DNA from 3 places in the Bifidobacterium sp. CP2 genome. Region 1 is predicted to be linked to each of the others. Evidence: riboswitches for the same ligand, from Rfam matches in the RefSeq annotation. Region 1 holds a riboswitch; each other region holds the start of a gene.
What was found. Region 1 has a riboswitch for thiamine pyrophosphate ahead of JS531_RS03175 (hydroxyethylthiazole kinase). Riboswitches for the same ligand answer to the same signal wherever they lie in the genome.
Positions count from the first base shown of each region.

Region 2: linked by a shared signal. The riboswitch ahead of thiS (sulfur carrier protein ThiS) and the one ahead of JS531_RS03175 (hydroxyethylthiazole kinase) in region 1 are both predicted to bind thiamine pyrophosphate.
Region 3: linked by a shared signal. The riboswitch ahead of JS531_RS00830 (ABC transporter permease) and the one ahead of JS531_RS03175 (hydroxyethylthiazole kinase) in region 1 are both predicted to bind thiamine pyrophosphate.

Region 1 is NZ_JAFEJX010000003.1:107,965-118,660, forward strand. Features, by position in the region: gene JS531_RS03135 (RluA family pseudouridine synthase) at 1-502, opposite strand, end outside; gene lspA (signal peptidase II) at 499-1,047, opposite strand; gene JS531_RS03145 (DivIVA domain-containing protein) at 1,068-2,366, opposite strand; gene JS531_RS03150 (YggT family protein) at 2,474-2,755, opposite strand; gene JS531_RS03155 (cell division protein SepF) at 2,905-3,411, opposite strand; gene ftsZ (cell division protein FtsZ) at 3,443-4,708, opposite strand; gene dusB (tRNA dihydrouridine synthase DusB) at 4,840-6,090, opposite strand; gene JS531_RS03170 (glycine--tRNA ligase) at 6,134-7,609, opposite strand; TPP riboswitch at 7,790-7,899, shown strand; gene JS531_RS03175 (hydroxyethylthiazole kinase) at 7,983-8,819, shown strand; gene thiC (phosphomethylpyrimidine synthase ThiC) at 8,905-10,696, shown strand, end outside.
Region 2 is NZ_JAFEJX010000015.1:34,762-45,457, reverse strand. Features, by position in the region: gene argH (argininosuccinate lyase) at 1-1,373, shown strand, start outside; TPP riboswitch at 1,565-1,667, shown strand; gene thiS (sulfur carrier protein ThiS) at 1,912-2,106, shown strand; gene JS531_RS09990 (thiazole synthase) at 2,189-3,058, shown strand; gene thiF (thiazole biosynthesis adenylyltransferase ThiF) at 3,058-3,888, shown strand; gene JS531_RS09980 (rhodanese-like domain-containing protein) at 3,957-4,358, shown strand; gene JS531_RS09975 (HD domain-containing protein) at 4,535-5,047, shown strand; gene JS531_RS11165 (putative ABC transporter permease) at 5,044-6,012, shown strand; gene tyrS (tyrosine--tRNA ligase) at 6,228-7,550, shown strand; gene JS531_RS09955 (helicase) at 7,606-9,669, shown strand; gene JS531_RS09950 (HAD-IIA family hydrolase) at 9,678-10,696, shown strand, end outside.
Region 3 is NZ_JAFEJX010000001.1:207,625-218,320, reverse strand. Features, by position in the region: gene JS531_RS00845 (glycoside hydrolase family 2 TIM barrel-domain containing protein) at 1-2,787, opposite strand, end outside; gene JS531_RS00840 (ABC transporter ATP-binding protein) at 2,923-3,690, opposite strand; gene JS531_RS00835 (NrtA/SsuA/CpmA family ABC transporter substrate-binding protein) at 3,699-4,715, opposite strand; gene JS531_RS00830 (ABC transporter permease) at 4,788-5,696, opposite strand; TPP riboswitch at 5,686-5,835, opposite strand; gene eno (phosphopyruvate hydratase) at 6,103-7,401, shown strand; gene JS531_RS00820 (septum formation initiator family protein) at 7,505-8,080, shown strand; gene JS531_RS00815 (DUF501 domain-containing protein) at 8,077-8,631, shown strand; gene JS531_RS00810 (Ppx/GppA phosphatase family protein) at 8,708-9,730, shown strand; tRNA gene JS531_RS00805 (tRNA-Leu) at 9,759-9,838, shown strand; gene JS531_RS00800 (HAD family hydrolase) at 10,076-10,696, opposite strand, start outside.

The DNA of each region.
Region 1 (10,696 bases):
GGTACGTCTTCACGACCTCATGCTCGGCGAACTGCCGCCGCATCTCCACGTACGCCAGATCGGACTTGCAGACGAGCATGAGCCCGGAGGTGCCGACGTCCAAGCGTGAGACGATGCCCTCGCGTCCCGCGGCCCCATATGAGGTGATGTGCACGCCCCGGTCGCGCAGGGAGCCCAGCACCGTGGGGCCGGTCCATCCTACGGAGGCGTGCGCCGCGACGCCGACCGGCTTGTCCACGACGACGACGTCGTCGTCCTCGTAGACGACGGCCATGTCGCCGGCGATGGGTTCGGGGTCGTGGCGTTCCTCGGCGAGATCGAACTCGACGGTCTCCCCCGATTGGAGGATGCCGGACTTCGTCAACGTCCGGCCGAGCACGCGCGCCTGCCCGGTGTCGATGAGGTCGGCGGCCTTCGAACGCGACACCCCGAGCATCTTGGCCACCGCGACGTCGAACCGCTTGCCGACGAGCGCGTCGGGGGCGGGGGCGAGACGACTCATGCCGTCTCCTCCCCCTGCTCCCGTTCTGAGCCTGCGGACTTCCCGCCACGCGCACGCTCGTCGAACGGCACGTTGAGCAGAATCATCAGGACGATGGCCACCCCGGCCACCACCAGATACACGTCGGCGACATTGCCTACGGACCAGCCGTAATTCAGGAAATCGACGACCTTGCCATCGAGGAATCCCTCCGCATAGACGACGCGGTCGATGAGATTGCCGAACGCGCCGGCGAACGCAAGCGCGAACGCCGCATCCCACATCATCGATGTGGTGCGCACGGCAAGGACGGCCAACGCCACGCATGCGGCGACGGCCAGCAGCGTGATCACCCATGTGGCTCCGGAACCGAAGCCGAGCGAAGCGCCGGGGTTTCGAACGAGCGTCAACGACAGCAGTCCTTTGACCACGGGGACGGTGCGCCCGTCCCCGAGCGCACGCAACGCCCAGAGTTTGGTCACCTGGTCGATGACGACGGCAATCAGTGAAACGCAAACAAAGACGGCCACGCGTACGCGCAGCCGTCCTTCATGAACCTTGTTCATACCGGGGGTTCAGTCCGCTCTCACTGACCGGACTGCTCGGTCTGGTTGTAGGTGTTCGTGTCCGAAACCTGGTTGATGAGCTGGCCGAGGAAGTCGGTCAGACGGCTGCGGTATTCGGTCTCGAACTGCTTGAGTCCCTGGATGTTGCCCTCGATGAGCTTGGACTCGTTGGTGAGGTTCTCGCGGACCTGGTTGGCGTAGTCGTCGGCCGTCGCACGCGTCTTGGTGCTGTAGTCGTCGGCGGCGCCGCGGATCTTCTTGTCGTATTCTGCGGCACGACGCTGCACTTCGGCCTCGTACTGGTCGGCGTCGTTGTGCTTGTCGGTCAGGTAAGTGTCCGCGTCCTGACGGGTCTTCACCGAGTAGGCGTCGGCGTCGGAACGGGTGCGGTCGGAGTAGGCGTCCGCATCCGAGTGGATGCGCTTGTTGTACTCGTCGGCCTCGCCGCGGGTGCGGTCGTTGTAGTCATTGGCCTTGCCGATGAGCTCGTTGTAGTCGCGCTGGCTCTTCTCAGTGATCTCCTTGGCCTTGGCCTTGCCCTTGTCCACGTACTGGTCGTGCAGCTGCATGGCCAGGGTGAGCATGGCGGTGGCGCGCTCGGGTTCGGTGCCCGCTCCGGCGGCGGCGCCGGCGATCTTCTGCAGGGAGCCGGTCTCGGTGTTCGGCTCGACCTTGGAGACCTGCTCGCGCAGCTGGTTCTCACGCTGCTTGGACTCCTCGAGCTGACGGGTCAGCTCGGCCACCTGCTGGGCCTGCTGCTGCGCGCCGGCGGCCTGCTGCTGGAACGCGGCGAGCTGACGTCCGAGCTTCTCGTTCTGCGCACGGTACTGGTCACGCTCATGCTGGATGGACGCGATCTGCTGCGCGACGGCATCCTGATTGCCGGACGCCTGGGAGACCTGCGCGGTGAGCTGGTCGATCTGCGCGTTCAGCTGGTCCACCTGGGCCTTGAGCTGCTCGTTCTGGGAGGACAGCGCGCGGTTGGATTCCTCGGCCTCCTGAAGCTTGGAAGCCACGGCCTGCGCGTTCTCGTCGCCGTTGGCGGCTGCCTGCTGGGCGGCACCCTTGAGCTTTTCGTTCTCACCCTGCAGCTGCTGCACCTGAGCCGTCAGATCGGAGATCTTCTGGTTGAGAGCGGTCACCTCCGGCCCCAATGCCTGGGTGGACTGTCCGCCGGCGACGGCCTGCTTGCCGAGCGCTTCGACGGTCTCCGTCACCTGATCGAGGAAATCGTCGACCTCGTCAACGTCGTATCCTTCCTTGAAACGCACCGTCTGGAAAGTACGTTCCCTGATGTCCTTAGGCGTCAACAGAGCCATAAATCTACACCTCGCTTTGGGGCTATGCCTCGCTTACGTATGTATCAAGACATGACCTTACCACGTACCCCGTCATTCGTGCAGGTTTCGCGGCGTTTACATGAGTGTCAGATGAAAACGCGGAGGAGAACGAGCAGGAAATACAGCACCAGGAAGCTCATGTCCAACGCGACAGCCCCCATCCGCAGCGGGGGGATGAAGCGTCTGAGCCACCTGAGCGGAGGATTCGTGATGTCATACACCACGCCGATGAGACGTGCGACGATGCCCCGCGGATACCAGCGTGGTGCGAGTATCGCGACCCAATCGAGAATCATGCGGATGAACAGCACCGTGATGTAGGCGTCGATCACCCCATCGACGACGTGTTGGAGAATAAGGAACAGCATGATGCCAACTTACCAACGGCCCCGCATGAGGACGTCCATGTTCGCCGACGACGTACCGTCATTCCCACAAGGACATGCCGGACACATGTCCGGCATGTGGACAGTCGTTGGTGACGACGCCACGCCACGCATCCGCTCGGCCGATGCGCTCAGTCCGCGAACAGATCTCGCGCGCTGTTCGCGGAAGCGGACTCCTCCACCTTGATGTTCACCTGCGCGGGGCTGAGCAGGAACACACGCGGGGTGACGCGTTCCATGGATCCGTGCACGCCGAACACCACTCCCGCGGAGAAGTCGATGATGCGGTAGGCCACCGCCTCGGACACGCCGGTGAGATTGAGCACCACGGGGACGCCGTCGCGGATGGCCCGTCCGACCATCTGCGCATCGTCATAGGACTTCGGGTGGATGGTGGTGATGCGGCTCAGCCTTCCCTGGAAGGGGTTGCCTCCTCGCGACGAGGCGGTGGAGGACGAGGCCGGTGAGGAGGAGACGGACGGCTTGGTGGGCATTGGAGTCACCGTGCGGTCGGAGTCGAAGGACGTGGGCGTCTCGGCCGGCGTCTCGGGCTCCTCCTCGACGTCGAAGTCATCGTCCTCCTCGGCGACGTCGGACATGCCCAGATAGGACATCGCGTTCTTCATGAATCCAGCCATGTCTCAATCCTTTCTCGTGTGGTGTCCGCCGTCAGCGCAGAAAGTCGGGGATGTCGAGATCGCCGGCGTCATCCGCGCCCGGAGCAGGCTGATACGGCTCGTACGGCTGCGCGGGGGCACCGGTGGACGGGGCGAACGTGAACGGCGAAGGCTGCTGGGCCGGCTGGGCTGCGGGAGCCGTCTGCTCGGGTGCGGCGGGTGCGGCCGGCGACGGCGTCGCCGGTGCGGCCGGTGCCGCGGGCGTGGCGGGAGCCGGCGCGCTCTGCGCGGTCGTGCGCGGCTGCGTAGAGGACTGATGCTGCGGAATCGCCGAGGCGGCGGCGTTCATCGCAGCCTGCTTGGCGGTGTCGAAGCCCGCGGCGATGACGGTGACGCGCACTTCGTCGCCGTACGCGTCGTCCAGAGCGAGACCCCAGATGATCTGGGCTTCGGGGTGGATGGCCTTGCGCACGAGCTCGACGGCGGCGGACGCCTCCTGCAGGCCGATGTCGGTGGGACCGGCCACGTTGATGAGCGCGCCGTGGGCGCCTTCGATGCTCTCCTCGAGAAGCGGCGAGCTGATGGCTAGCTCGGCCGCCTGGGTGGCGCGGTCCTCGCCGCGCGCCGAACCGATGCCGAACAACGCGGTTCCGGCATTGCGCAGGATAGCGGTGACATCGGAGAAGTCCACGTGGATGTACGAGTTGGAGGTGATGAGGTCGGTGATGCCCTGCACGCCGGACAGCAGCGCCGAATCGGCCGTCTTGAACGCGTCCATGATGGTGATGGAGCGGTCGGACAGTTCCAGGAGCCTATCGTTCGGAATGACGATGAGGGCGTCGACCTCCTGACGGAGATTGTCGATGCCAAGCTCCGCGGAGGCGGAACGCTGGGGCCCTTCGAAGCTGAACGGACGGGTGACCACGGCGATGGTGAGCGCGCCCTGCTGATGCGCTGCCCTCGCCACGATGGGGCTGGCGCCCGTTCCCGTGCCGCCGCCCTCGCCGCAGGTGACGAACACCATATCGGCGCCCTTGACGGCCTCCTCGATGTCGGACTGGTGGTCCTGCGCGGCCTTCGCGCCCTTCTCGGGGTCGGCTCCTGCGCCGAGACCGCGGCTGGACTGGTCGGACAGGGAGATCTTCACGTCGGCGTCGGACCGCAGCAGGTCCTTCGCATCGGTGTTCACTGCTACGAATTCAACGTTCGCCAGACCCTCGGCGATCATGCGGTTGACGGCGTTGCCGCCGGCGCCACCTACGCCGACGACCTTGATGTTGGTCTTGTCGTTGAACTCAGTCTGGGCGGTCTCGCTCACGTTGTGCTCCTGTCACTACACGGTTACACCCTAGAGTAGCGCAGGGCCTTACCGTTTGGTGTGATATTTTCGCGCGTGTAGCGCATTTTTGGGACGCGCGCGCCGGCCGCATCCGGACCGGCGCGCAGGAATCAGTACGAGGCGTCCATGGGGTCGTCCCCGAACAAGGTCTCCCGTTCCTCATGACTGGTGACGCGGGAGTCCAGCCAGCCATACGGCAGATGCACCTTCTTGGCGAACCTCACGCGCCCACGGGGCTTGTCGATCACCCGTTCCGGGAAACGTATGTCCGGATCGAGCCTGCCGATCTCGCGGTCCACGTCCTCGAGGCTCTCGCACTCCATGAACGCCTTGCGCGTGGAGCCGCCGACGGGGAACCCCTTCAGATACCAGGCGATGTGCTTCCTCAGGTCATGGACGGCCATGCGCTCGTCGCCGTCGTAGAACTCGACGAGCAGGCGCGCATGGCGCGAGATTACGCGGCAGACCTCGCCCAACGTGGGGTTGAACCGCTCGCCGGAACCCTCGAACGCGTGCTTGATGTCGGCGAACAGCCACGGACGCCCCTGGCAGCCGCGGCCGATGGCCACGCCGTCGCATCCGGTCTCGCGGATCATGGCGAGCGCATCGTCCGCGCCCCAGATGTCGCCGTTGCCGAACACCGGGATGTCCACATGGCTCTTGAGCTCGGCGATACGGCTCCAATCGGAATGGCCACCATAGTATTCGGCGGTGGTGCGGGCGTGCAGCGTCACGGCCGCGCACCCCTCCTCCTGGGCGATGTGTCCGGCCTCGAGGAATGTCTCATGCTCGTGGTCGATGCCGACACGGATCTTCGCGGTGACGGGGATGCCGGCCTCGCCGCACACCTTGACGACGCGTCGGATCACATCCGTGTAGATGTCGGTCTTCCAGGGCAGCGCGGAACCGCCGCCGCGGCGCGTGACCTTCGGCACGGGGCACCCGAAGTTCAGGTCCACGTGGTCGGCCATGTCCTCGTCGACGACGATGCGGGCGGCCTGCTCGACAATCGAAGGGTTCACACCGTACAGCTGCAGCGAACGCACCCGTTCGGAAGGCGCGAAGCGGCATAGGCGCAGCGCCTTGGGGTTGCGGGCCACGAGCGCGCGAGCGGTGATCATCTCGGCGACGTAGAGCCCGTCCGGGCCATATTCCTCGCAGAGCACGCGGAACGGCCAGTTGGTGACGCCCGCCATCGGCGAGAGCACCACCGGGGTCGGCACCTCGATCGGGCCGAGTCCGACGGGTTTGACGGCCGCGGCCACGGTGGGGGCGTCGACGGCACGACGCGGCGAGCGCGGGTCCTGCCCCGTGAGGCAGTCACCGCGCTCGTCGATGGTGATTTCGTTGTCGGAAGTCACTGGGATACGGGTCCTTTATGGGTCCTTCGATGGGGGTCGGGGATCAGTACAGACCGCCGGCCTCGTTGATCCTCACGGATTCCGGCCACGCCTCGCCGCCCATGGCGACGGGCTTCATGGGCACGCGCGTGCGGTGCTCGCCGATGCGGGAGTCCACGTATTCGGCGACCTTGTTCAGGGAGACGCGCTCCTGGTTCATCGTGTCGCGGTCGCGGATGGTGACGGCGTGGTCGTCGAGGGTGTCGAAGTCGACGGTGATGCACAGCGGGGTGCCGATCTCGTCCTCACGGCGGTAGCGGCGGCCGATGGCGCCGGATTCGTCGTAGTCGATCATCCACTCGTGCTGACGCAGGTCGGCGGCGAGGTCCTGGGCCACGGACTGCAGCTCCGGCTTCTTGGAGAGCGGCAGCACGGCGGCCTTGACCGGGGCGAGACGCGGGTCGAGGCGCAGCACGGTGCGCTTGTCGACGCCGCCCTTGGTGTTCGGGGCCTCGTCAACGTCGTAGGCGTCGACGAGGAAGCACATGAGGGAGCGGGTCAGGCCGGCGGCCGGTTCGATGACGTACGGCACGTAGCGTTCGCCGGTGGCCTGGTTGAAGTAGCTCAGATCCTCGCCGGAGTGCTTGGCATGCGCGGACAGGTCGAAGTCGGTGCGGTTGGCGACGCCCTCGAGCTCGCCCCAGTCGGAGCCCTGGAAGCCGAACTTGTATTCGATGTCGACGGTGCGCTTCGAGTAGTGGGCGAGCTTCTCCTTCGGATGCTCGTAGTGGCGCAGGTTCTCCGGCTTGACGCCGAGGTCCAGATACCACTGGGTGCGGGCGTCGATCCAGTACTGGTGCCATTCCTCGTCGGTGCCGGGCTCGACGAAGAACTCCATCTCCATCTGCTCGAACTCGCGGGTGCGGAAGATGAAGTTGCCGGGGGTGATCTCGTTGCGGAAGGACTTGCCCATGTTGGCGATGCCGAACGGCGGCTTGGAGCGCGAGGAGGCCATCACGTTCTTGAAGTCCACGAAGATGCCCTGCGCGGTCTCCGGACGCAGGTAGTGCAGGCTGTTCTCGTCCTCGACCGGGCCGAGGTGCGTGCGCAGCATCATGTTGAAGTCGCGCGGCTCGGTCCACTTGCCGCGGGTGCCGCAGTCGGGGCACACGATGTCGGCCATGCCGTTCTCCGGCAGCTTGTCGCCGTGCTTCTCGGCGTAGCTCTCCTGGAGCTTGTCGGCGCGGTTGCGCTTGTGGCAGTTGAGGCATTCGACCAGCGGGTCGTTGAACACGGCGACGTGGCCGGAGGCGACCCACACGGGGGTCGGCAGGATGATGGACGTGTCGACGCCGACGACGTCGGGACGGGTGACGACCATCGAACGCCACCATTCGCGCTTGATATTGTCCTTCAGCGCGACGCCGAGCGGGCCGTAATCCCAGGCGGAACGGGTTCCGCCGTAGATCTCGCCGGCGGGGAACACGAAACCGCGACGCTTCGCGAGGGATACGACTTCATCAAGTTTGGACTGAGCCACAATGCACCTTCTGGTTTGAACGGTTTGGGGTCTTACAACCGCTTCAGCCTACCTGCATACGCCGACCGGCCGCCGACCGGCCCCGCTACCACGCCTCGCCGGGACCCGCCAGAGGCGACGCCCACGGATGTGCGATTCCGTCACATCTTGTCCATATCGCCCCCTAGCGTCTGAAACGATAACGAAATGCAGGGGAACCCGCGGCACTCCGGCGGGTTGAGATGGGCGCACGGCCCGACCCTTTGAACCTGTTGGTTAAGACCAGCGTAGGGAGCAGTGACAGATGAGCGATTTCTCGCATACCCATCGCAACGGCTGCGATGCCGATTCCCACGTCCCGTCCGACGACCGCCTCGCCGAGCTTCGCGAACACATGAGGCACGCCGTCGAACAGGTGCGGGCCACGACGCCGATGGCCCAGTCGTTCACCAACTTCGTGACCATCAACCTCGTCGCCAACGCCCAGCTCGCCGCCGGCGGCGCTGCGGCCATGAGCTTCCTGCCGGACGACGTCATCGACACGGCGGCCATCTCCGGTGCCGACTACATCAACGTGGGCACGTTGCTGCCGTTCTACAAGGACGCGCTGCCGAAGATCGCCCGCGCGTTCCACAAGGCCGGGCACCGGTGGGTGCTCGATCCGGTGGCCGCCGGCATCGGCGAGACGCGCACCGAGATTCTCAGGTCCTTCCGCGCCGCTCCCCCGACCATCGTGCGCGGCAACGCCTCCGAAATCATCGCCCTGACGGATATGTGGGGACTCGCCGAAGAGGCCGAACCCGGCAATACGCCGGTCAGCCGCCCTGCGGGAGTGGAATCGGTCGACGAAGTCGACGCCGCGATCGAACCGGCGAGGCGACTTGCCCGTCATCTGGCCTCCCTCGCGCCTGACGGCAAGGCAGCGGTGGCCGTCTCGGGTGCCGTCGACCTCGTGACCGATGGAGCGACCGTCTACCGGCTGCCCGGCGGCAGCCCGATGATGACGAAGATCACCGGCGCCGGCTGCTCGCTCGGCGGCGTGACCGCCGTCTATCTCGCCGTGACCGACCCCCTCGTCGCCGCGCTCGCCGCGACCGCCCTCTACAACCGTGCCGGCGAGACCGCCGAGGCGGCATCGCATGGTCCGGGCTCGTTCCAGGTCGCATTCCTCGACGCCCTGTGGAATACGACCCCCGATCAGGTGGCCGCAAGCGAGATTCACCTCGCCTGAGTTCCACCGGCGGACCCACGGCGACCATCAGGACCCGCCATCCGCTACCAGACTTGATCCAACAACCAACCAAAAGGAACAAGAAATGAGCAACGAATATCCCTACGCCTCGATGCGCGATTCGTTCGACCTGTCCGCGTACTTCGTGGCGGGCCCCGAGGACTGCAAGGGCCGTCCGCTGACCGACGTGGTCGACCAGGCCCTGCGCGGCGGCGCCACGTTCATCCAGCTGCGCGCCAAGGGCGCCGACGCCTCCGAGCTGACGGACATGGCCCGCGACATCGCGCAGATCATCGAGGACAACGGGAAGTCCGACTCCGTGGCATTCGTCATCGACGACCGCGCCGACGTGGTGTGGCAGGCCCGCCGCAAGGGCATCAAGGTCGACGGCGTGCACATCGGACAGACCGATATGGAACCGCGCGAGGCCCGCGCCCTGCTCGGCGACGAGGCGATCGTGGGCCTGTCCGCCGAGACCGAGTCGCTGGTCCGTCTCATCAACGAACTGCCAGACGGCTGCATCGACTACATCGGCGCCGGCCCGCTGCACGTCTCCTCCACCAAGCCCGAGGCCTCCGTGGGCGGCAACGACGGATCCGGCAAGACCCTGGACGCACGTCAGATCGACACCATCTGCTCCGCCTCCGACTTCCCGGTCGTGGTCGGCGGCGGCGTGACCGCGGCCGACATGGCCATGCTCGCCGGCACCAAGGCCGCCGGCTGGTTCGCCGTCTCCGCGATCGCGGGCGCCGGGAACCCGGAGGAAGCCACCCGTGCGATGGTCGAGGGCTGGAAGGCCGTGCGCGGCGACAAGCGTCACGGCTACGCGCCTCGCATCGTCACCCACACGCCGGCCGCCGACACGCAGGCCACGCAGGAGGGCGCCGCCAAGCCGGGCGCCGAGGCCACCGAGAAGAAGTTCACGAACGCCAAGGAAGCGAAGGAGGCGCAGAAGCTCGCCAAGCAGCAGCGCGTCGACATCGCCGCCCGCGGCTCCAAGCAGCGCGACAAGGCCCACATCCGCAAGACGAAGTCCGTACCGTTCTCCTACGAATACGGCTCCTACGCCCTCGAGGTGCCGTACACCGAGATCAAGCTCTCCGACACGCCCGGCGTCGGCCCGAACCCGCCGTTCATCGACTACAACACCGAAGGTCCGAAGTGCGATCCGAAGGAGGGCTTGAAGCCCCTGCGCCTCGACTGGATCCGCGACCGCGGCGACGTCGAGGAGTACGAAGGCCGCGCCCGCAACCTCGAGGACGACGGCAAGCGCGCCATCAAGCGCGGCCGTGCCACGAAGGAATGGCGCGGACGCAAGCACCAGCCGCTGCGCGCCAAGGACCACCCGATCACCCAGATGTGGTACGCCCGCCACGGCATCGTCACCCCGGAGATGAAGTACGTGGCCGAGCGCGAGAACTGCCCGGTGGAGCTCGTACGCTCCGAACTGGCCGCCGGCCGCGCCGTCATGCCGTGCAACATCAACCACCCGGAGGCCGAGCCGATGATCATCGGCTCCCGCTTCCTCACGAAGCTCAACGCGAACATGGGCAACTCCGCCGTCACCTCGTCCATCGACGAGGAGGTGGAGAAGCTCACGTGGGCCACCAAGTGGGGCGCCGACACCGTGATGGACCTGTCCACCGGCAACGACATCCACACCACCCGCGAGTGGATTCTGCGCAACTCCCCCGTGCCGATCGGCACCGTGCCGATGTACCAGGCGCTGGAGAAGGTCGAGGACGACGCCTCGAAGCTCAGCTGGGAGCTGTTCCGCGACACCGTGATCGAACAGTGCGAGCAGGGCGTCGACTACATGACGATCCACGCCGGCGTGCTGCTGCGCTACGTGCCGCTCACCGCGAACCGCATGACCG
Region 2 (10,696 bases), on a different contig from region 1:
GGCGTCTCGCCGACGACGACATCGCCGGCTCCCGCGCCCACGCGCGCGCCCTCGGCCGCGCCGGCCTGCTGAGCACCGAGGAACTCAACAACATGGAGGCGGCGCTCGACGAGCTCCAGCGTCGCGTGGACGACGGCACGTTCGCGCCCATCGAGGACGACGAGGACGAGGCCACCGCGCTGGAACGTGGTCTCATCGACATCGCCGGCGACGAGCTCGGCGGCAAGCTGCGCGCCGGCCGCTCCCGCAACGACCAGATCGCCTGCCTGATCCGCATGTGGCTGCGCCGCCACTCCCGCGTCATCGCGAAGCTCCTGCTCGAACTTGTGAACGCGCTCATCGCCCAGAGCGAGAAGGTCGGCCGCACCGTCATGCCGGGCCGCACCCACATGCAGCATGCACAGCCGGTCCTGCTCGCCCACCAGCTCATGGCCCACGCGTGGCCGCTGCTGCGCGACGTGCAGCGCCTGCTCGACTGGGACAAGCGCATCAACGCCTCCCCGTACGGTTCCGGCGCGCTCGCCGGCAACACGCTCGGCCTCGACCCGGAGGCCGTGGCCCGCGAGCTCGGCTTCTCCCGTGTGACCGACAACTCCATCGACGGCACCGCCTCCCGCGATCTCGTCGCCGAATTCGCGTTCGTCGCCGCCATGACCGGCGTGGACATCTCCCGTCTGTCCGAGGAGATCATCATCTGGAACACGCAGGAGTTCGCGTTCGTCAAGCTCGACGACGCCTACTCCACCGGCTCCTCCATCATGCCGCAGAAGAAGAACCCGGATATCGCCGAGCTGGCGCGCGGCAAGTCCGGCCGTCTCATCGGCGACCTCACCGGTCTGCTCGCCACGCTGAAGGGCCTGCCCACCGCGTACGCGCGCGACCTGCAGGAGGACAAGGAGGCCGTGTTCGACCAGGTCGACACGCTCGAGGTGCTGCTGCCCGCGTTCATTGGCATGGTGCAGACCATGCGCTTCGATGCGGACCGTCTTGAGACGGAGGCTCCGACCGGCTTCGCCCTCGCCACCGACATCGCCGAATGGCTCGTCAAGAACGGCGTGCCGTTCCGCCACGCCCACGAACTGTCCGGCGCGTGCGTGAAGCTCGCCGAAGGCCGCGGCCAGGAGCTGTGGGACCTGACCGACGAGGACTTCCAGTCCACGTTCGCTGCGTTCCTCCCCGCCGAGAAGGCGCCGGGCGTGCGCGAGGTGCTGTCCTCCCACGGTTCCGTCGACTCCCGCAACGGCAAGGGCGGCACCGCCTACGGCCGTGTGCGCGAGCAGATCGCTGACGCCAAGCGCGAGGTCGAGGAGCTCAAGGTGTTCGCCGACTCCAATTCCGACGGTTCCGCCTACAAGGCTCCCGGCACCTTCTGATTCGACGCCGGCCGCCGGCCGATGGACTGGTCGGCGGGGTTCCGTCCGGTTCCGTGACGTTCCAAGGGTCTTCTCCGATTCATCGGGGGAGACTCTCGTCGTATCCGCCGATTCGTCCGTCTTTCGCCCGTCCGTCCGGTTTCCGCATGTCCCGTCCATCCGCCCATGTCACGGCGGAGGCGTACTCTGGCCGCATAACGAACGGGAGCCGCAAGGCTGAGAGGAAGCACGAAGCTTCGACCGGGGAACTTGACGCGGGTCATGCCGCCGTAAGGAATCGTTGTCGTTTGGGATTTCCTTATCCAAGTCGACCGGGAGTCATACCGGGGACCGTTTCGCAACATAATCAAGCCATGTGGGTTGGCGAACGGCGGCCGTTACTCGTCCGGCCGCCCGGATCCTTCCCGCATGGTCGCATGTCAGGGCACATGAATGGGCGCACCACTCAAGGTACGGCTTCCGTTCGTGTGCCCTTTTTCGTCGGCGGCGCCGACGGGATCGTCATCCGTCACGACGGGGAAAGGAAGGAACACCCACCATGCAGGTCAACGGCGAACAGGTCACGTTGGAGAAGCCGGTCAGCGTCGCCGACTATCTCGAGGCGCACGGCTTCAGGGCCGAACGCGTCGCCATCGAGCTCGACGGCGAGATCATCCCGCGCGAACGCCGCGCCGAGACGATGCTCGACGACAGGAGCGTCATGGAGATCGTCCAGTTCGTGCAGGGCGGCTGAGGCCGCATCCGCACCTGCGGCATCGCCCGCATCCGTATCCGAGCCCACATCGCCCCGCATCCAATCCGGAAGGAACCCCATCATGAGCAACATCAACCCCGTCACCGAGGCGTCCGTCGACGCCACGCCGCTGCCGCCCCAGCCGGCGGTCATCAACCCGGTCGGCACCGCCGCGCCGATCCTACCCGTCGAGGACAAGCCGCTGAACCTCGGCGGCCACGAATTCCATTCGCGCTTCATCCTCGGCTCCGGCCGCTACGATCTGAACCTCATCAAGGCGACCGTCGAACATGCGGGCACCGAGATCGTCACAATGGCGCTGCGCCGCGCCACCACCACCGAGAACAGCGTGCTCGACTACATCCCCGAAGGCATCACGCTGCTGCCGAACACGTCCGGCGCGCGCAACGCGGAGGAGGCGGTGCGCATCGCCCGTCTCGCGCGCGAGGTGTGCCACACCGATTTCGTCAAGGTGGAGATCGAGCACGAGACCAAGTATCTTCTGCCGGACAACGCCGAAACCATCCGCGCCACCGAAATGCTGGCCAAGGAGGGGTTCGTCGTCATGCCGTACATGTTCCCGGACCCGATCGCCGCACGCCAGCTCGAGGAGGCCGGCGCCGCCGCCGTCATGCCGCTCGGCTCGCTCATCGGCTCCAACATGGGCCTGCGGATGCGTGACTTCATCGCGATCATCATCGCCAACGCGAACGTGCCGGTCATCATCGACGCGGGCATCGGCCGGCCCAGCCAGGCCGCCGACGCGATGGAGATGGGCGCCGACGCGGTCATGGCGTACACGGCCGTCGCCTCCGCCGGTAACATCCCGCTCATGGCCGAGGCGTTCAAGCACGCCATCGACGCCGGCCGCGCCGCCTACCTCGCCGGACTCGGCAAGGTGACCGAAGGCCACGCCGTCCCGTCCAGCCCGACCACGGGGTACCTGCACTGATGGCCGCGGACACGGGGGCCACGACGCTCACCGACGAACGGCTCGAACGCTATTCGCGCCATCTGATCCTGCGCGGCGTCGGCGTCACGGGGCAGAGGCGTCTGCTCGCCTCCTCGGTGCTCATCATCGGCGCGGGCGGACTGGGGTCGCCGGCCGCGCTGTATCTGGCCGCCGCGGGCGTGGGACGCATCGGACTGGCGGACGGCGACGTGGTCGACCTGAGCAACCTGCAACGCCAGATCATCCACACCACCGCACGAATCGGCGAGCCGAAGGCCGAATCGGCCGCCGCCGCGATCCGCGCGCTCAACCCGGACGTCACCGTCGAGACGTTCGACCGGCCGGTCGACGCCGACGATATCGCGGACCTCATCGCGCGCTACGACCTCGTCATCGACGCGACCGACAACTTCTCCGCCAAATTCCTCATCAACGACGCATGCGTGCTCGCCGGCAAGCCGTTCATCCACGCGGGTGTCGTCGGCTTCGCCGGGCAGGTGATGACCGTCGTGCCCGGCGCTGGCCCGTGTTACCGCTGCATCTTCCGCGACATGCCCGCCGCCGGCGAAGTACCCACCTGCCGCGAGGCCGGCGTACTCGGCGAGGTCGTCGGCGTGATCGGCAGCCTCGAGGCGACGGAGGCGCTGAAGCTCATCATCGGGGTGGGCGAGCCGCTCGTCGCGCGCATGCTCACCGTCGACGCGCTGACGATGAACATCCGCCGCGTGCCGCTGCCGAAGCGTGTGCCCGACTGCCCGGTGTGCGGCGACGCCCCGACCATCACCGCGCTCGACCCGGACCGCTACATCCAACCGGCCTGCGCGCTCTGACGCGTAGGTCCGGCATCATCGCGGGGCTCCGGCCGCGGAGCCCCGACCAATCGAAAGGGGAACCAGTCATGCCGATCGCACTGGACATCACAGGACTTGCCGGGGCCGACGTTTCCGGAACCGGTGCGGAACCGTCGTTCCGCCGCATCACCCCGGCCGAATTCGACGCGCTCGACCGAAACGACGTCACGCTGCTCGACCTGCGCGAGCCCGCCGACGTGGCCGCATATCCGATCGAAGGCGCGATCAACGCGCCGCTCGACCCGCTGGCCCGGGTCCTGAGGACCGTGCCGAAGGAACGCACCGTCGTCGTCTACTGCACCGAAGGATGGTGGAGCGAGGAGGTCGCCGAAATCCTCGCCGAGCGCGGCTACGACGTGGCGAGCCTCGAAGGCGGGTTCCGCGCATACCGCGAATTCCTGCGGGAACGGCGAGACGGGGAACAGGAGCCGGAGCCGCAGCGGCCATGAACGGCGGTCCTTCCGCAACCGTCCTTCCGCAACCGTCTTGTGAATCATCCTTGCGGGCGTGGCCTTCGGAAACGCGCGTGCCCTACCATCGGTCACGGAAACCCGACATATCCGCGACCGTCCGGTGGGATTCCGGATCCGGTGTCGCGCAACGAATCGATAAGGACGACAACACCGTGTCACGTCTGCTTACCCGTACGCAGATCCGTGAGCTGGTCGCCAGGCATGGCCGCGACGTGCTCGCACATCCGAACATGCGCAGCGAGCGCATGAACTACCAGCACGGCAACGTGACCACGTTCGCGCACTCCATCCGCGTGGCGTGTCTGGCCGTGTGGCTCGCCGACCGCATGCACCTGTGGCGGCGCGTCGACCTCAGGTCGCTGATCCGCGCCGCCCTGCTGCACGACTATTTCCTCTACGACTGGCACGACTGGGACGGCGGCGCGCACCGCCTGCACGGGTTCACGCACGGCAACGCGGCGCTGGTCAACGCGGCGCGGGACTTCCGCCTCAACGCCATCGAACGCGATGCGATCTCCTGCCACATGTTCCCGATGACGCCCACCGCGCCCAGCTATGCGGAGGGGTGGCTCGTCACGCTCGCGGACAAGCTGTCCGCCACGCGCGAGACGTTCTCCCTGGACCGGTTCAACAAGGGGAAACGGCCGGAGGGGGCCGCGCGATGAGTCCCGCGCCGTTCCCGCTCGCCCTCGACTACCTGTTCCTCTGGTTCCTGTTCTACAGCTTCTGCGGCTGGACGTACGAGTCGATTCTCGTCTCCGTGCAGGAGCGTCGCCCGGTGAACCGTGGCTTCCTCAACGGTCCGTTGTGCCCGATCTACGGCTCGGGCGCCGTGCTGGCCGTCGTCCTGCTCGGCGGATTGCACGGCAGGCCCCTCGCCGTGTTCGTCGTTTCCGCCGTGGGTGCGTGCGCACTCGAATACTTCACCTCATGGGCCATGGAACGGCTGTTCCATGCGCGATGGTGGGATTATTCGAACTTCCGCTTCAACCTCAACGGCCGCATCTGCCTGCTTGGCGCGCTGGTGTTCGGCGTCGGCGGCGTGGTCATCGTGGATGTGGTCCAGCCGCAGGTGGCGGCCGTCACCGCCATGATCCCCCTGACCGTGGTGCATTGGTTGTCCCTCGTGCTGTTCGTCGCGGTCGTCGCCGATACGATCGTCACCGTGACGGGCATCGTGGACCTCGAGGGCAGACTCGACCGGTTCCGCGAGACCGTCGCGAAATACGGCGACGCGATGCGCGAGAAGGTCGGCGACGCCGTCTCCGGCGTGGCGTCCGGCATGTCCGGTGTGGCATCCGGCGTGGCGTCCGGCGTCTCCGGCACGGTGGACCACGTGTCCGCCTACGCGGGCGAGGTGCCCGGCATGGTGGGGGACGCCGTCTCCGGCATCGCCGGCGTGGCCGGTCGCACCGGCGAACGGTTCGGCGAATCGCTCCAGTCCGGCCGTGAGATGTCCGCCGAATTCATGGCGCGCATCCGTCAGACCGCCGGCTCCGTGTTCAACCGTCAACAGCGCCGCATGATCGCCTCGTTCCCGAAGCTGCGCACCAGCCGCGACAGCCGCAACAACGAGGCCCTCGAACAGCTGCGCGAGGCGTTCGAAGGCAGGCGCGGCGACGGCCGCTGACCGTCGCCGCCGTCCGATGCATGCCGATGCGTTCCCGCGCGTTCCGGCCCCGTGCGGCCGTCGTTCCGGCCCCGTGCGCTCCGGTGCGGGCGGCCGATGCGATGGTCCGTATGGCGCCCTGCCTCACTGTCGCCGCGTCCTGCGAGACTGGGAGACGCTTGAAATCCGAGTAGAGCACCGTCAGTACACAATTCGATAGGGAGAGCGACCAAGTTATGGCTCACGTCATCGACTTCAAAGAGGCTGGGTTCGACACCCTGCTCGATGAACTGGAATGGCGCGGATTGATTTCCCAGTCCACGGACAGGGATCGACTCGCGAAGGCGTTGAACGGAGAGCCGATCAGCTATTATTGCGGCTTCGATCCGACCGCCGCCTCCCTGCACATCGGCAACCTCGTCCAGCTCATCAACATGCGTCACCTGCAGGCGGCGGGCCACCACCCGATCGCCCTCGTCGGCGGCGCCACCGGCCTCATCGGCGATCCGCGCCAGTCCGGCGAGCGCACCCTCAACCCGAAGGACGTGGTGGCCGGCTGGGCCGAGCGCCTGAAGAAGCAGATCGGCGGCATCCTCGTCACCGAGGGCGCGAACCCGGTGCGTTTCGTGTCCAACTACGACTGGACCGCGCAGATGAGCGTCATCGACTTCCTGCGCGACGTCGGCAAGAACTTCCGTCTGGGCACGATGCTCGCCAAGGACACCGTGGCCCGCCGCCTCAACTCGGAGGAGGGCATCTCCTTCACCGAGTTCAGCTACCAGGTGCTGCAGGGCAACGACTTCCTCCACCTGTACGACGAATACCACTGCACGCTGGAGCTCGGCGGCTCCGACCAGTGGGGCAACCTCACCTCCGGTCTGGACCTTATCCACAAGGTGCGCGGCGTGGACGTCAACGTGTTCACCAGCCCGATCATCACCGACGCGTCCGGCAAGAAGTTCGGCAAGTCGGAGGGTAACGCCGTCTGGCTTGACCCGACCATGCTCAGCCCGTACAAGTTCTACCAGTTCTGGATCAACCGTCCGGACGTGGAGATGGAGAGCCTGCTGAAGGCGTTCACGTTCCTGCCGAAGGCGGAGATCGAGCGTCTGGTGGAGGAGTCGAAGACCAATCCGGGCCGTCGCGAGGCGCAGAAGGCGCTCGCCTGGGAGGTCACCAGCTTCGTGCACGGCGAGGCCGCCACGCAGGCCGCGATCGACGCCTCCGCCGCGCTGTTCGGCCGCGGCGGCGACCTGAACGCCATCGACGAGGACACGCTCGAATCCGTGCTCGACGGCTTCAAGGTCGTCGATGAGAACGGCGAGCACGTGTTCCCGTCCGTCGAGGCGGGCGTGCGCGTGATCGACGCCGCGCAGGCCGCCGGACTGTTCAAGTCCGCGTCCGAGGCGCGTCGCGCCGTCAAGTCCGGCGGCGTGTACCTCAACAACGCGCGTGTGGAGGACGAGGAGGCCGTGCTCGGCGACGGCGATTTCCTCGCCGGCCGGTTCGCGCTGATCCGTCGCGGCAAGAAGGCGCTCGGCGCCGTCGAGAAGCACTGATTTTGTAGACGTTTCAAGACGTTTTCGGACGTCTCAGTAGGAAAGGCAAAGACACATGGCAGAAGGCAACGAGCGTTCCGGCAAGTCGTTCGGCGGACGCAAGGGCGGTTACGGCCACGGCTCCGGCCGTCCGGGCAACCGCGGCGGCAAGGGCTTCAAGCCGCGCGGCAACGGCGGCAAGTCGTTCGGCGGTTCCCGCGGCGGCTTCCATAAGGACGGCGAGCGCGGCGAGCGTCGCGAGGGCGGCTACCGCAAGGACTTCCACAAGGACGGGTTCCGCAAGGACTTCCATCGCGACGGCGACCGTGATTTCCGTCGTGACGGCGACGGCGAGCGTCGCGAGGGCAGTTTCCGCAAGGACTTCCACAAGGGCCCGCGCCAGGGCGGCGACCGTGACTTCCATCGCGACGGCGAGCGTCGCGGCTACGGCAAGTCCGGTGGCTTCCGCAAGGGCGGGTTCCGCAAGGACGGCGAGCGCGGCGGCTTCCGCAAGGACTTCCATCGCGACGGCGACCGTGATTTCCGTCGTGAGGGCGACGGCGAGCGTCGCGAGGGCGGTTTCCGCAAGGACTTCCACAAGGATGGCGACCGTGATTTCCGTCGCGACGGCGATCGTCGCGGCAACGGCGGCTTCCGTCGTGACGACCGCCGCGGCGGCAAGGGTGGTTTCCGCAAGGACTTCCATCGTGACGGCGACCGTGATTTCCGTCGTGACGGCGACGGCGAGCGTCGCGAGGGTGGCTTCCGCAAGGACTTCCACAAGGACGATCGTCGCGACTTCCACAAGGACGGCGAGCGTCGCGGCGGCAACCCGCGCTACCAGCGCGACGACCATCGCGAACGCAAGTTCCACAACGACGAGCCTCGCGAGGAGCGTCGCCGGTTCACCGACGAGGAGAAGCGCGAATACCGCGACCAGAAGCGCAGCGAGTACATGAGGAAGCCGCGCCGCAACTCCGACGGCACGATGAGCTTCCCTTCGCAGAACCCGTACACCGACCGCCGCCCCGGCGAGCCGAAGATGCCCAAGGGCCTTGAATATTCGATGCTGTCCAAGGACGAGAAGGAGCGTCTGCGCGGCCTGTCCAAGGAGCACTCCGAGAACATCGGTCTGCACATCCTCGCCGCCTACACGCTCATCGAGGACGATCCGAAGGCCGCGCTCGAACACGCCAAGTGGGCCGCCAAGCAGGCCTCCCGCATCGACTTCGCGCGTGAGACGCTCGCGTTCATCTGCTACCGCATGGGCGACTACAAGCAGGCGCTGCGCGAGTTCCGCACCGCCTACCGCATGAACGGCTTCCTTGACTACCTGCCGTTCATCGCCGACTGCGAGCGTGGTCTCGGCAGCCCGAAGAAGGCCATCGAGATCGCCGTCTCCGACGACGCCAAGTACCTCAAGGGCGAATCCAAGGCCGAGATGTTCCTCGTCTACGCCGGCGCCCTCGCCGACCTGGAGCTGTGGGACAAGGCCATCGAGATCGTGCACACGCTGGGCCGTTCCAAGGGCCTGACCGGTCCGTACCGCATGCGCGCCCTGCAGGCCGAGCAGCTGTTCCTCGAGGAGGCCGGACGCAACGACGAGGCCATCGATCTGGATCAGGTCATCGAGAAGCTGGAGAACCAGTACGCCGACTTCGACGAGGATGAGGAGAGCGACGACGTGGTCATCGACCACGACCTCGAGGGCCTCGAGGATCCGGAAGTGCTCGAACAGCTCGGTATCACCGAGGACGACGCCCAGTACGCGCCCGAGGACGAGACCGAGGAGGCCGAGGACGACGGCGAGGTCAAGGAGGGTGAGACCTCCGGCGAACCCGCCGAGGGCGAGACCGCCGACGAGGACGAGACCCAGGCTCCGGCCGAGGAGGCCGAGGACGGCGCCGAATCCACCGAGGAGCCCGAGTCGGAGGAGACCGAAGCCGTCGAGGAGAAGGCCGAGGAGGAGTCCGCCCCGGCCGAGACGGAGCCTGAATCCGAAGAGGCGGAGACCGAAGGCGAGACCTCCGACGAGGATGAGACCGAGGACGAGCCTGCCGAGGGCGAGACCGGCGAAACCTCCGCGGACGAGTCCGAGGAGCCCGCCGAGACCGAGACCGAAGCCCCGTCCGAGGCGTGAACACGGCCATGACGCAGTTCCTCAAAGGCACCGCCAAGCCGATCGCCGAAGCCTACCAGCTGGCCCTGCTGGACCTGGACGGCGTCGTCTACCGGGGCAAGAACCCGGTGGAATACGCCGCCGACTCCATCAGGGCCGCCGAACGGGCCGGCATGACCATCGAATACACGACGAACAACTCGTCGCGGTTCCAGCACGTCGTTGCCGACCAGCTCAAGGGCTTCGGCCTCGACGTGGAACCCTGGCAGGTCATCACCTCCTCGGTGGTGGCCGCCCGCATGGTCGCCAAGGCCCTGCCCGCCGGATCCACCGTGCTCGTCATCGGCGCGGAGCATCTGCGCGAGGAGGTCACGCGCGCCGGCCTCGTCATCACCGACGACCCGCAGGACCGGCCGCAGGCCGTCATCCAGGGCTGGTACCCGGAGATGACCTGGCAGATGATGGCCAACGCGGCGTTCGCCGTGGAGGCCGGAGCCACCTACTTCGTGACCAACCGCGACCTCACCATCCCGCGCGAGCTCGGCATCGCGCCCGGCTGCGGCTCCATGATCCGCGCGGTCATCGCCGCCACCGGTGTCGAACCCGTCGCCTCCGCCGGCAAACCCGAATCGTACATGTACGACGAGGCGCGCGAACTCAACGCCACCGGCGGCCAGGCGCTCGTCCCCAAGGAGCGTTCGCTCGCCGTGGGCGACCGTCTCGACACGGACATCGAAGCCGGCAACCGCGGCGGCTACGACTCCCTCGCCGTGCTCACCGGCGTGACCAACCCGCGCGAGCTCATGCTCGCGCCCGCCCACCTGCGCCCCACCTACATCGCGCCCGACCTGCGCGCGTTCGGCGAGACCATGCCCGAACCGCATGATCTGGGCGACGGCCGATGGGAGTGCGCCGGCCGTCACGCCACGTTCGACGCGGCCACACGCACGCTCGCCGTGGACGATGCCACGTCCGTCGACGCGCTGCGCGCCGCCGTGTGCGCCGCATGGCAGGCCGCGGACGCCGGTACGGACATGGACGGCGCCAC
Region 3 (10,696 bases), on a different contig from region 1:
CTTCGGCAGCATCCATTCGAGGCCGAACGCCGGCAGCGACGGCGCGTCCTCGACGCCCGGGTACGAGACGGTCAGATGCACGCTTGCGTCGGCCGCGTCCACGTCGTACGCGACGGTCACCGGCGTATGGTCCGGGTCGGCCAGCGCGTACGTGTACGTGGCCTTGACGCCGGCCTCGGACGGTTCGAACCCGTAGCCGACGCAGCGCGCGTAGCGTCCGGCGGCGAACCAGCGGGCGCGGTCGAAACCGGAGCCGTTGCCGCGGTCGTTGTCCGTCAGCGGGCGGAAGGTGGTCAGCATCGGACGGCGGAGCACCATCTCGCGGCCGTCGCGCGTGAACGAGACCAGACCGCCCTGCGCGCGGGAGAGCAGCACCTCGGTCGAACCGGCGCGCACGCCCACGTTGGAGCGGCCCATCGTCACCACGCCGTCGCGACGCGCGGCGGAACCGTCGGCCGCCTCGGACGCGGCGGGCACGGGCACGACCTGCGCATGCTGGCCGAACGCGAGCTCGAAGCCGGCAGGCGCCCACGCGGTCGCCTCGGCGAGCCGCTGGCTCACCTCGTAGACGACCTCCGCGTGCCCGACGCCCGCGCCGGCGAGCGCGGAGGCCGCCTCGGACGCGTCCGGGAACGGCACCGGGAATTCGGCGCTTCCGCCGGCGGGCACGTCGAAGCGCAGGTCGGCGCTCCAGTACTCCGCGCCGTCCACCAGCATGCGCGCCGTGAACGTGAAGCCGGCGGTGGAGACGAACAGGTTGCCGTTGGCGATGCGCACGCCGTGCGCGTCCGGCGCGATCCGGACCGGCGCGTAGAGGCGCTTCACCTCCTGCAGCTTCGGCGAGGGGGAGTGGTCGGCGAACACCAGGCCGTTGCCGGAGAATTCGTAGTCGCTCGGACGGTCGTCCCAGTCGCCGCCGTACGTGAGCCGCTCGGAACCGTCCTCCAGCCGCTGCACCAGCGCCTGATCGATGAAGTCCCAGATGAACCCGCCCTGGTACTTCGGGTAGCGTTCCAGTGCGGTGTACAGGTGCATGCCGCCCACCGAATTGCCCATCGCGTGCATGTATTCGCAGGAGATGTACGGCTTCGGCGGGTCCGCGGCCACGTACTCCTCGATCTCAGCGGGCTTCGCGTACATGCGCGACTCCACGTCGCTCACGTCGTCGAACTCGCGCTGGTGGAACACGCCCTCGTAGTGCACCGGACGCGTGGGATCCTCGCGGCGCGCATGCGCGGCCATCGCGCGGAACACCTCGCCGGCGTACGATTCGTTGCCGAGCGACCACAGCAGCACGCTCGCATGGTTGCGGTCGCGTCCGATCATCGAGGCGATGCGGTCCACGCACGCGCCCTCCCACTCCGGACGGCTGCCGGGGACCGCCGTGTCCGGCGTCTCCACGTCGCCCGGACGGTCCGGGCCCGGCTTCGACCACGTGCCGTGCGTCTCCAGGTTCGTCTCGTCGATGAGATAGATGCCGTACTCGTCGCACAGCTCGTACCAGCGGGACTGGTTCGGGTAGTGCGAGGTGCGCACCGCGTTGATGTTGTTGCGCTTGCAGGTGACGATGTCCTCGAGCATCTCCCGCTCGCCGACGGCGCGTCCCAGACGCGCGTCGAACTCGTGGCGGTCGGCGCCGCGGAAGATGATGCGTTCGCCGTTGAGCCGCATGATGCCGTCCACGATCTCGAACCGGCGGAAGCCGACGCGCTGCGTGGCGGCCTCCAGCGTCGTGCCGTCGGCAGTGCGCAGGACGAGCGTCAGCGTGTACAGGTTCGGTTCCTCGGCGCTCCACGGGCGCACGCCCGTCAGCGGCGCGTCCGACGTGATGCGCACGTGCGCGGCGTCGCCGTCCGTGCCGTCGACGTCCCGCTCCTGCCGCCAGACGAGCGTGCCGTCCGCGTCGGTCAGGGATGCGGCGATTGTGCCGGCGGGGGCGTTCGACGGCCACGTGACGGACGCGTCCACGTCGAGCGAGCCGGCGTGCGCGTCCGCATCCCAATCGGCCGTGACGTGCGTGTCCACGACGTGCGCCGCCGGGGCGGCCGTGAGCTCCACGCTGCGGAACAGGCCGTGCAGACGCCAGAAGTCCTGGTCCTCGAGCCATGTGGCGCTCGCGAACTCGTAGCAGGCCACGACGAGCGTGTTGGCGCCCTCGCGCAGCTTGTCCGCCACGTCGAACTCGCTGGGCGTGTACGAATCCTCCGCGTAGCCGACGAACGCGCCGTTGAGCCACACGTAGATCGCGGTGGAGGCGCCGTGGAACGTGAGCGTCACGCGCCTCGCCTCGCGCAGCGCCGCGGCGACCTGCGCGCCGGCGGCGAAGACGCGGCGGTAGACGGCCACGTGGCCGCCGCGGGGGATGTCCACGCGCGTCGCGCCGGCGTCGGCGGAGTCGTACGGGGTGAGCGGGCCCTCGTGCCCGTCCCACGGGTACTGCACGTTGACGTACTGCGGCTTGAGCAGGCCTTGCGTCTCCAGCGTGGAGGGGACGGGGATCGCGGCGAACGCGTCGTCCGCGTCGCCGTCCGCCGGCGCGTCCTCCACGGAGGCGGCCACGGCCTGCTCCAGCAGGGCGGGGAAGCCGGTCTGAGGTTGTTCGACGACGGCGACCCGCCACGTGCCGTCGAGGCTCTGCACGAGGTCGGACGATTCGCCCGGCAAGGGATCATGGTCGAAGCAGCGGTGGTCCGAATGCGCCTGGTTGCGGTTGACCGCGAAGACCGTGGGGTCGGTGAGCCAGGCCGGGTCGGCGGCGGCCGCGTGGATGATGGTGGGGGTTGTCATGCGCACTTCCTTATGACGGTAACGACGTTGTCTGCTCCGCCATCATACAGGTCGCCGCCAACGTCTCGTCGCGTTCCGGGCGGATACGGCGAGGCGTTGGCGGCGTGCAGGTCTACCGGTTTACCGGTCCATCGGCTACCGCAGTGCGGCGCGCAGACGGTCCTCGAGGGCGACATGCCCGGCAGGACGGCCCTCGGCGTCCGTCTCCGAGCGGTCGATCGTGATGTCCTGCGCGATGACGCCTCCGGACATCACGAGCACGCGGTCGGACAGGCGCACCGCCTCGGCGATGTCGTGAGTGACCATGAGCACGCCCCAGTCGTGTTCCGCCTCGAGCGAGGCGAGCAGGTCTTGCATGTCGTAGCGGGTGAGCGAGTCGAGGGCGCCGAACGGCTCGTCGAGCAGCAGCAGCTCCGGGGCGCGCACCAGGGCGCGCGCGAGCGAGGCGCGCTGCGCCTGGCCGCCGGACAGGGAGGACGGCCACGAGTCCATGTGGTCGGCGAGCTGCACCTGCTCGAGCGCCTTTCGTGCGATTTCGCGCCGTTCGGCCTTCGATCCGGGCAGGCCGAGCGTCACGTTGTCCCAGAGCCTGATCCACGGCACGAGCCGCGAGTCCTGGAAGCCGATCGCCTGCGAGCCGGTGGCGCGCACGCCGCCGCCGGTCGGCTCCAGCAGGCCGGCGACGATGCGCAGCAGCGTCGACTTGCCGCAGCCGGACCGGCCGATCAGCGAGACGAACTCGCCGGCGTGCAGCGTGAACGAGACGTCCCTGAGGACCGGCCGGCCGTCGAAGGCGAGCGCGGCGTGCGACGCGTCGATGAGCGGCGTACGGTCCGTGGGCGTCGTACCGGTGGGCGTCGTCGTGGGAGCTGTCGTGGGAGCCGGCTTCGTGTCGTCCGTCATCGGCGCGCTCACTTCGTGCAGTCGAGCACGTAGTCGTCGAGGTTCGGCTTCGTCTTGATGAAGCCGAAATCGACGTACTGCTGCGCGATGTCGTCGAGCATCTTCCGTCCCTTGGCGTCGACGGGCAGGATTTCCGGCACGTCGAATTTGCGCACCTGCTTGACGATCGAATCGGACGCGCCGAACTTCTTGTACGCGTCGTAGATGAACTCCGGGTCCTTCTGCGCCTTGTCGGACTCCTTGACGAGCGCCTGGTAGAGCTTCTTGACGATCTCCGGGTGCGCGGTGGCGAACTTGCGGGAGACCATGTGCAGGGTCACGTTCTTCGAGTCGTAGTCCTTGCCGGTGGTGATGAGTTTCGCGCCCGGGGTGGCGATTGCGGAGGCGAGGTTCTGGTCGTACGTGGCCAGCGCGTCGATCTTGCCGGAGGAGAACGCGGCGGCGAAGTCGGTCTGGCTCAGCTCGACCTCCTCGACCTTCGAATAATCGAGCCCGGCGTGCTCGAACGCGGCCTTGAGGATGTAGTCGCCGGTGGCGCCCTTCTTGTCGATGCCGACGCGCTTGCCGTACAGGTCCTTGAGGCTGGCCACGCCGGAGCCGGGGGCGGCGACGAGGCCCTGCGAGTCGCCGTCGTAGTACTCGATCGCGTACGCCACCCACGGTGCCTTCTGGTCGACGAGGTTGATGAAGTAGCCGGTGCCGGTGCTCGACGTGTCGGCCTTGCCGGCGAGGATCACCTTGTACGCGTCGTCCGGCGGGTTGAACGGGCCGGAGAACTCGGCCTTGTACGGCTCCATCGTGGACTTGACGAAGCCTTCGTCCTTGATGGTCGTCAGGTAGTTCGCGGTCGACAGGTACGCGATGCGGATCGTGTCCGTGTCGGCCTTGCCGGAGCCCTGCGACGAGGCGCCGCAGGCGGCGAGCGAGACGACGGCCGCGGCGGCGCACACGGCGGTCAGGGCGTGGCGGACGGCGGCGCGCACGCCTGCGCGGCGTGCGGTGGGGTGGTTGTCGATGATGGTCATGATGGTCCTTCTTTTCCTTCTTCTTGCTTGCGATTGTGCGGAGGCGGTTCCGTCTGACGTGCCGGACGTGCGTCAGGCCGTGCGGCGCCTCCATGGCGTCAGCGCCTTCTCCAGCGCGCCGACGAGCGCCTCGGAGCCGAGGCCGAGCAGCGCGTACAGCACGATGCACAGCACCATCTGGTCGGTGCGGGAGAACTGCTGGGCGCGTGAGAGGATGTAGCCGATGCCGACGGTGGAGTTCACCGTCTCGCAGGTGACGAGCGCGATCCACGCCACGGTGATCGCGAATCTGAGGCCCGTCATGAAGCTCGGCAGGGCGCCGTGGAACAGGATGCGGCGGAAGACGAGCGCGCGCGGCAGATGATAGGCGCGGGCCAGTTCGAGCAGCTTCGGGTCGAGGCCGCGGATGCCGTCGCGCAGGTTCACGTAGATGAGGCCGAACACGCCAACGGCGATGAGCGCCACCTTCATCGTCTCGTCGATGCCGAGCCAGATGATCAGCAGCGGCGAGAGCGCGGGGAACGGGATGGCGCGCAGCATGTGCACCGGCTTGTCGATGACGGCGAAGCCGAGCCTCGTCGCGCCGGTGAGCACCGCGGCCGGCACGGCCAGCGCGATGCCCAGCGCCAGTCCGAGGAGCACGCGCACCAGGCTCATGCCGATCGACGGCCACAGCAGCCCCTCGGCCGCGAGGTCGTTCCACGCGGCGGCGACCTCCGCCGGCGACGGCAACGGCCGCGTGTCCGCGGGGGAGAGGGTGGCGCAATACCACCATATGCAGAGGGCGGCCGTCGAGGCCCAGACGCCGCAACCCCTCAGCACGCGCGCCGCTCCGCCCGGGCGCCGGGTCCGCTGGCTCGCGAACCCCGCCTCGGCGGACGCCGTCCCCGGGATGGAAGCGGGCATGGCTTCGCCCCGGATGGTGTGCTGATGGATGGTCGGCGACCGATGGTCTGACGGACGCACGGACGAATCGTGCATCTGACATTTCCTTCGTTAGTGCTAACTACATCAGGTTCGACGAGTATGATCTCAGCCCAGCCGACCCGCTTTCGCGTCACTTCCGCGCGGCGGTCCAGCATGTTTGAGGCGTTCGGCCCGGGCACCCCGTGTCGTCCACCATTGGAACTCACATGTTGGACAACGTCGCGCCGTCCGCCCGGACGCGCGCCGGAACGCCCTCGTCCCGCGGGACGCGGTCCGTCCGCGGCAGCCGCGGACCGAAGGGTGGACGGCGGGTGTACGCTGGGTGTCCCACAGGTCGCCTTCCGTTCACATACAACGATTGTGAGCGCTCACAACACGCGTGCGGACGGTCTTGCGTGTAGTCCATCAATCACACTATCCTTGACAACGTCATCACAACCCAACGTTTGAAGGAGTAGTTGTGGCAGTAATTGAAAGCGTGTACGCGCGTCAGATTCTCGATTCCCGCGGCAACCCGACCGTCCAGGTCGTTCTGGACACCGAAGACGGCGCCCGTGGTCTGGGCCTGGTCCCGTCCGGCGCCTCCACCGGCGAGGCCGAGGCCTGGGAGCGTCGTGACGGCGACAAGTCCGTCTACGGCGGCAAGGGCGTCCTCAACGCGGTCAAGGCCGTCAACGAGGAGATCGCCCCGAAGGTCATCGGCATGGACGCTTCCGACCAGCGCGCCCTCGACGACCTGATGATCGAGCTCGACGGCACCCCGAACAAGGGCCGCCTCGGCGCCAACGCCATCCTGGGCGTCTCCCTGGCCGCCCTGTACGCCGCCGCCGAGTCCGCCGACGAGCCGCTGTACCGCTACATCGGCGGCACCAACGGCCACATCCTGCCGGTTCCGAACATGAACATCATGAACGGCGGCGCCCACGCGGACTTCGCCACCGACATCCAGGAGTACATGATCTCCCCGTACGGCTTCGACACCTACTCCGAGGCCCTGCAGGCCGGCGTCGAGGTCTACCACACCCTCAAGAACGTCCTGAAGAAGGAAGGCCTGAACACCGGCCTCGGCGACGAGGGCGGCTTCGCTCCGAAGATGAAGTCCAACAAGGACTCCCTGAACTACATCATGGACGCCATCTCCGCCGCCGGCTACGAGCCGGGCAAGCAGATCGGCATCTCTCTCGACGTCGCCTCCTCCGAGTTCTACAACAAGGAGACCGGCAAGTACCACTTCGAGGGCGACGAGCGTGACTCCCAGTACATGCTCGACTTCTACGAGCAGCTCATCGAGGAGTACCCGATCGTCTCCATCGAGGATCCGTTCAACGAGGAGGGCTGGGAAGACTGGACCGCCATCACCAAGCTGCTGGGCGACCGCCTGCAGTTCGTCGGCGACGATCTGCTCGTGACCAACCCGGCCCGCCTGGCCAAGGCCATCGAGCTCGGCGCCGCCAACTCCCTGCTGGTCAAGCTCAACCAGATCGGCACCGTCACCGAGACCCTCGACGCCATTGAGCTGGCCACCGCCAACGGCTACACCTCCATGGTCTCCCACCGCTCCGGCGAAACCCCGGACACCACCATCTCCGACCTGGCCGTCGCCAAGAACACCCGCCAGATCAAGACCGGTGCCCCGGCCCGTGGCGAGCGCGTCGCCAAGTACAACCGCCTGCTCGAGATCGAGGAGGAGCTCGGCTCCACCGCGAAGTACGCCGGCTACAGCGCCTTCAAGGCCTGCAAGAAGTACATCGGCAAGTGAGTCCGCTAGGCCGTAGACCGTCCGGACCCTGCGCCGGCCGGCCGGCCTGACGATTCCGATACCCGCCGCGTTCCGTCGAACGCGGCGGGTATTTTGTTGTCCCATGAGCACACGGAACCGGGGTACGCGGACGGAAGACCGATCGTCGAGCACGAAGAGGCGCAGACGCTCCGGCACCTCCGGACCCATCGCGTTCTTCATCTCCCTGTTCATCGTGGCCGTCGGGCTTATCCAACTCGTCTCCACGTTCAACACCTACGCCACCGACCTCGCCCACCTCAACAGCCTCAAACGCGAGGAGGCGGCGCTCGTCGCCAAGAAGCAGGACCTCGAGAACGACATCTCCCGCTGGGACGACAAGAACTACGTGGCCGCGCAGGCGCGCGAACGTCTCGGATTCGTGTTCCCCGGCGAGCAATCCGTCCACGTGCTCAACCCGCAGGCCGTCACCGGCGACGCCGACGGCGCCGAGACGCAGGACGCGCAGGACTCGCAGAACGACGACACGTCCAACCAGCTGCCTTGGTACAGTGAGCTTTCGTACGCCTTCAAGAAGGCCGACCAGCCCGTCAAGACGGGCTCCGGCGGCACCACGACGAAGAAGGGCACCACGCAGCAGGACGGCACCGCAGGCAGCGCCTCGGAGTCCGACGGCACCGACAAGGAAGGACAGCAGTGACCACCATCGACCCCGCAGCACTGGCGGAACGCATCCTCGCGCAACCGGCGAGCGAGGAGGACATCGCCATCGTCGAACGGCAGCTGGGACGATACCCGCGCGGCATCCTCGCCGTGGGCGCACGCTGCGTGTGCGGCAGGCCCCTCGCCGTCGTCACGCGCCCCGTCCTGCCCGGCGGCGTCCCGTTCCCCACCACCTGCTACCTCACCAGCCCGGAGGCGGTCAAGGCCGCGTCCCACGTGGAGGCCGAAGGCGCCATGCGCGACTACACCGAACTCGTCGAACACGACGAGGACGTCAAGACCGCGTACAGGCGCGCCCACGAGCTCTACCTCGCGTTCCGCCATGAGATCGCGGTCCGCGTCAAGGACTCCGAGGAGCACATCGAAGGCACCTCCGCCGGAGGCATGCCCGTACGCGTCAAATGCCTGCACGCGCTCATCGCCCAGTCGCTGGTGATGGGACCGGGCGCCAACCCCATCGGCGACATGGTCCTCGAACGCGTCAAGGACGAATTCGATCCGGCCGTATGCCGGTGCACCGTGGCGTAGGACGCGCCGGAACGGTGCAGGGGCCGCGGACGGAGACCGTCCGACAGGCAGGGAAACCAGACAAGGAGCCAACATCATGGGCAACACGGTGACCGTCGCGGGCGTGGACTGCGGCACCAACTCGATCCGACTCAAGATCGCACGCGTCGACGAACACGGCATGACCGAGATCGTGCCGCGCCAGCTGCGTGTCATCCGGCTCGGCCAGGACGTCGACAAGACCCACCGGTTCGCGTCGGAGGCGCTCGACCGCGCCTACGAGGCCGCGCGCGAATTCGCCGGCATCCTCGCCGAGCATCCCGTCGACGGCATCCGGTTCGTCGCCACGTCCGCCACGCGCGACGCGGAGAACCGCGAGGAGTTCGAGGACGGCATCGAACGCATCCTCGGCGTCCGGCCCGAAGTCATCCCCGGCACCGAGGAGGCCGACCTGAGCTTCCTCGGCGCCACCAGCGTGGTGGACCGCGGCAGCCTGCCCGCCCCCTACCTCGTGGTGGACCTCGGCGGCGGCTCCACCGAACTCGTGCTCGGCGGCGACGGCGTGGACACGCCCGCCACCAAGGTGACGGCCGCATACTCCATGAACATCGGCTCCGTGCGCATGACCGAACGCCACCTCAGGCACGACCCGCCCACCGAGGAGGAGATCGCCGAGGCCGTCGCGGACATCGACGCGCACATCGACGAGGCGTTCCGCACCGTGCCCGCCGGCAGGACGCGCACCATCATCGGCGTGTCCGGCACCGTCACCACCATGACCGCCCTCGCCCTCGGCCTGACCGAATACGACCACACCGTCGTCGACGGCCACCGGCTGTCCATCGCCGAGGCCGTCGCCGTCGACGACCGGTTCCTCGCCATGACGCGCGAGGAGCGCCGCGCCTACAAGACCATCCATCCGGGCCGCATCGACGTGGTCGGCGGCGGCGCGCTCGTCTGGAACCGTGTGCTCGCCAAGGTGAGCGAAGCGGCGAAACGCACCCACGGCGGCGTCATCGACTCGTACGTGGCCAGCGAGCACGGACTGCTCGACGGCATCGTCCTCGACTACGGCCGGCGCCTGCTCGCTGCGCGGGCCGGCGCGGAGTCCCGCGCATAGTACAATGGGACGGCCGGGCGACCGGCAGGCCCCCGTGGCGGAATCGGTAGACGCAGTCGACTTAAAATCGATCGCCAAGGCGTGCGGGTTCGAGTCCCGCCGGGGGCACTTCATCACCCGGCTTCACGAAATATCGTGGGCCGGGTTTTGTATTTTCGACGATAGGCGATGTTGCGATTGCGTTGGAATCATGCGGCTGTTGGGTGGCGGCCCGGGAGCGGCACGGGACACGGCGCAGGAAGCGAAGACGGAGCGCATGGCTCGGGGCCGCGTTCCCACGCCGATGAAGGAGAGTATATCGAACAGCCCCACCTGGAGCATTCTCTCCTGAAGCGGGGTGGCATGTTAACGGAGCAGCCGGTGCAGTACCGCCGCGAGACCGTTGTTGTCGACGTTTGGCGCAATCATGTCGGCGACTGATTTGACGGCCTCGGTGCCGTTGCCCATCGCCACGCCGATGCCGGCAGTCTGTATCATCTCAAGGTCATTGTCACTGTCGCCGATGGCGATCGTGTCGGACAGTGGAACTCCAAGCCGTTGAGAGACCTTCATGAGCGCCGTGCCCTTGTCCACTCCGGGGATGAGGATCTCGCCGTTGTCGTCGCTGGAAGCGTTGATTGATCCGTGGATAATGGTCGCGTAGCCAGCGAGCTCGCGACGCACGTCTTCCACGGTAAGACTGCCGTTCTCGGGGACGTAGAACGTTCCTTTGCGGACTGGAGGCAGAGGGGCAGAATGGTCGGTGATGGTATGCCAGGAGCTGCGCATCTGCGGATGTCGCAGCAGTTTGCGCCAGATACCGAGCCGGTGCAGGTAGCGTTCGGTGGCGTGCATGCCGTCGGGGCAGTGCCAGGCATACGGCATGGAGTGCGCGATGAAGAACGAGGTCGCCGCGCGGACGGATTCAGCGGGCATGCGCTCGTCGATGATGGTCTCACCGTTGAGTTCGGCACATGCTCCGCCGTC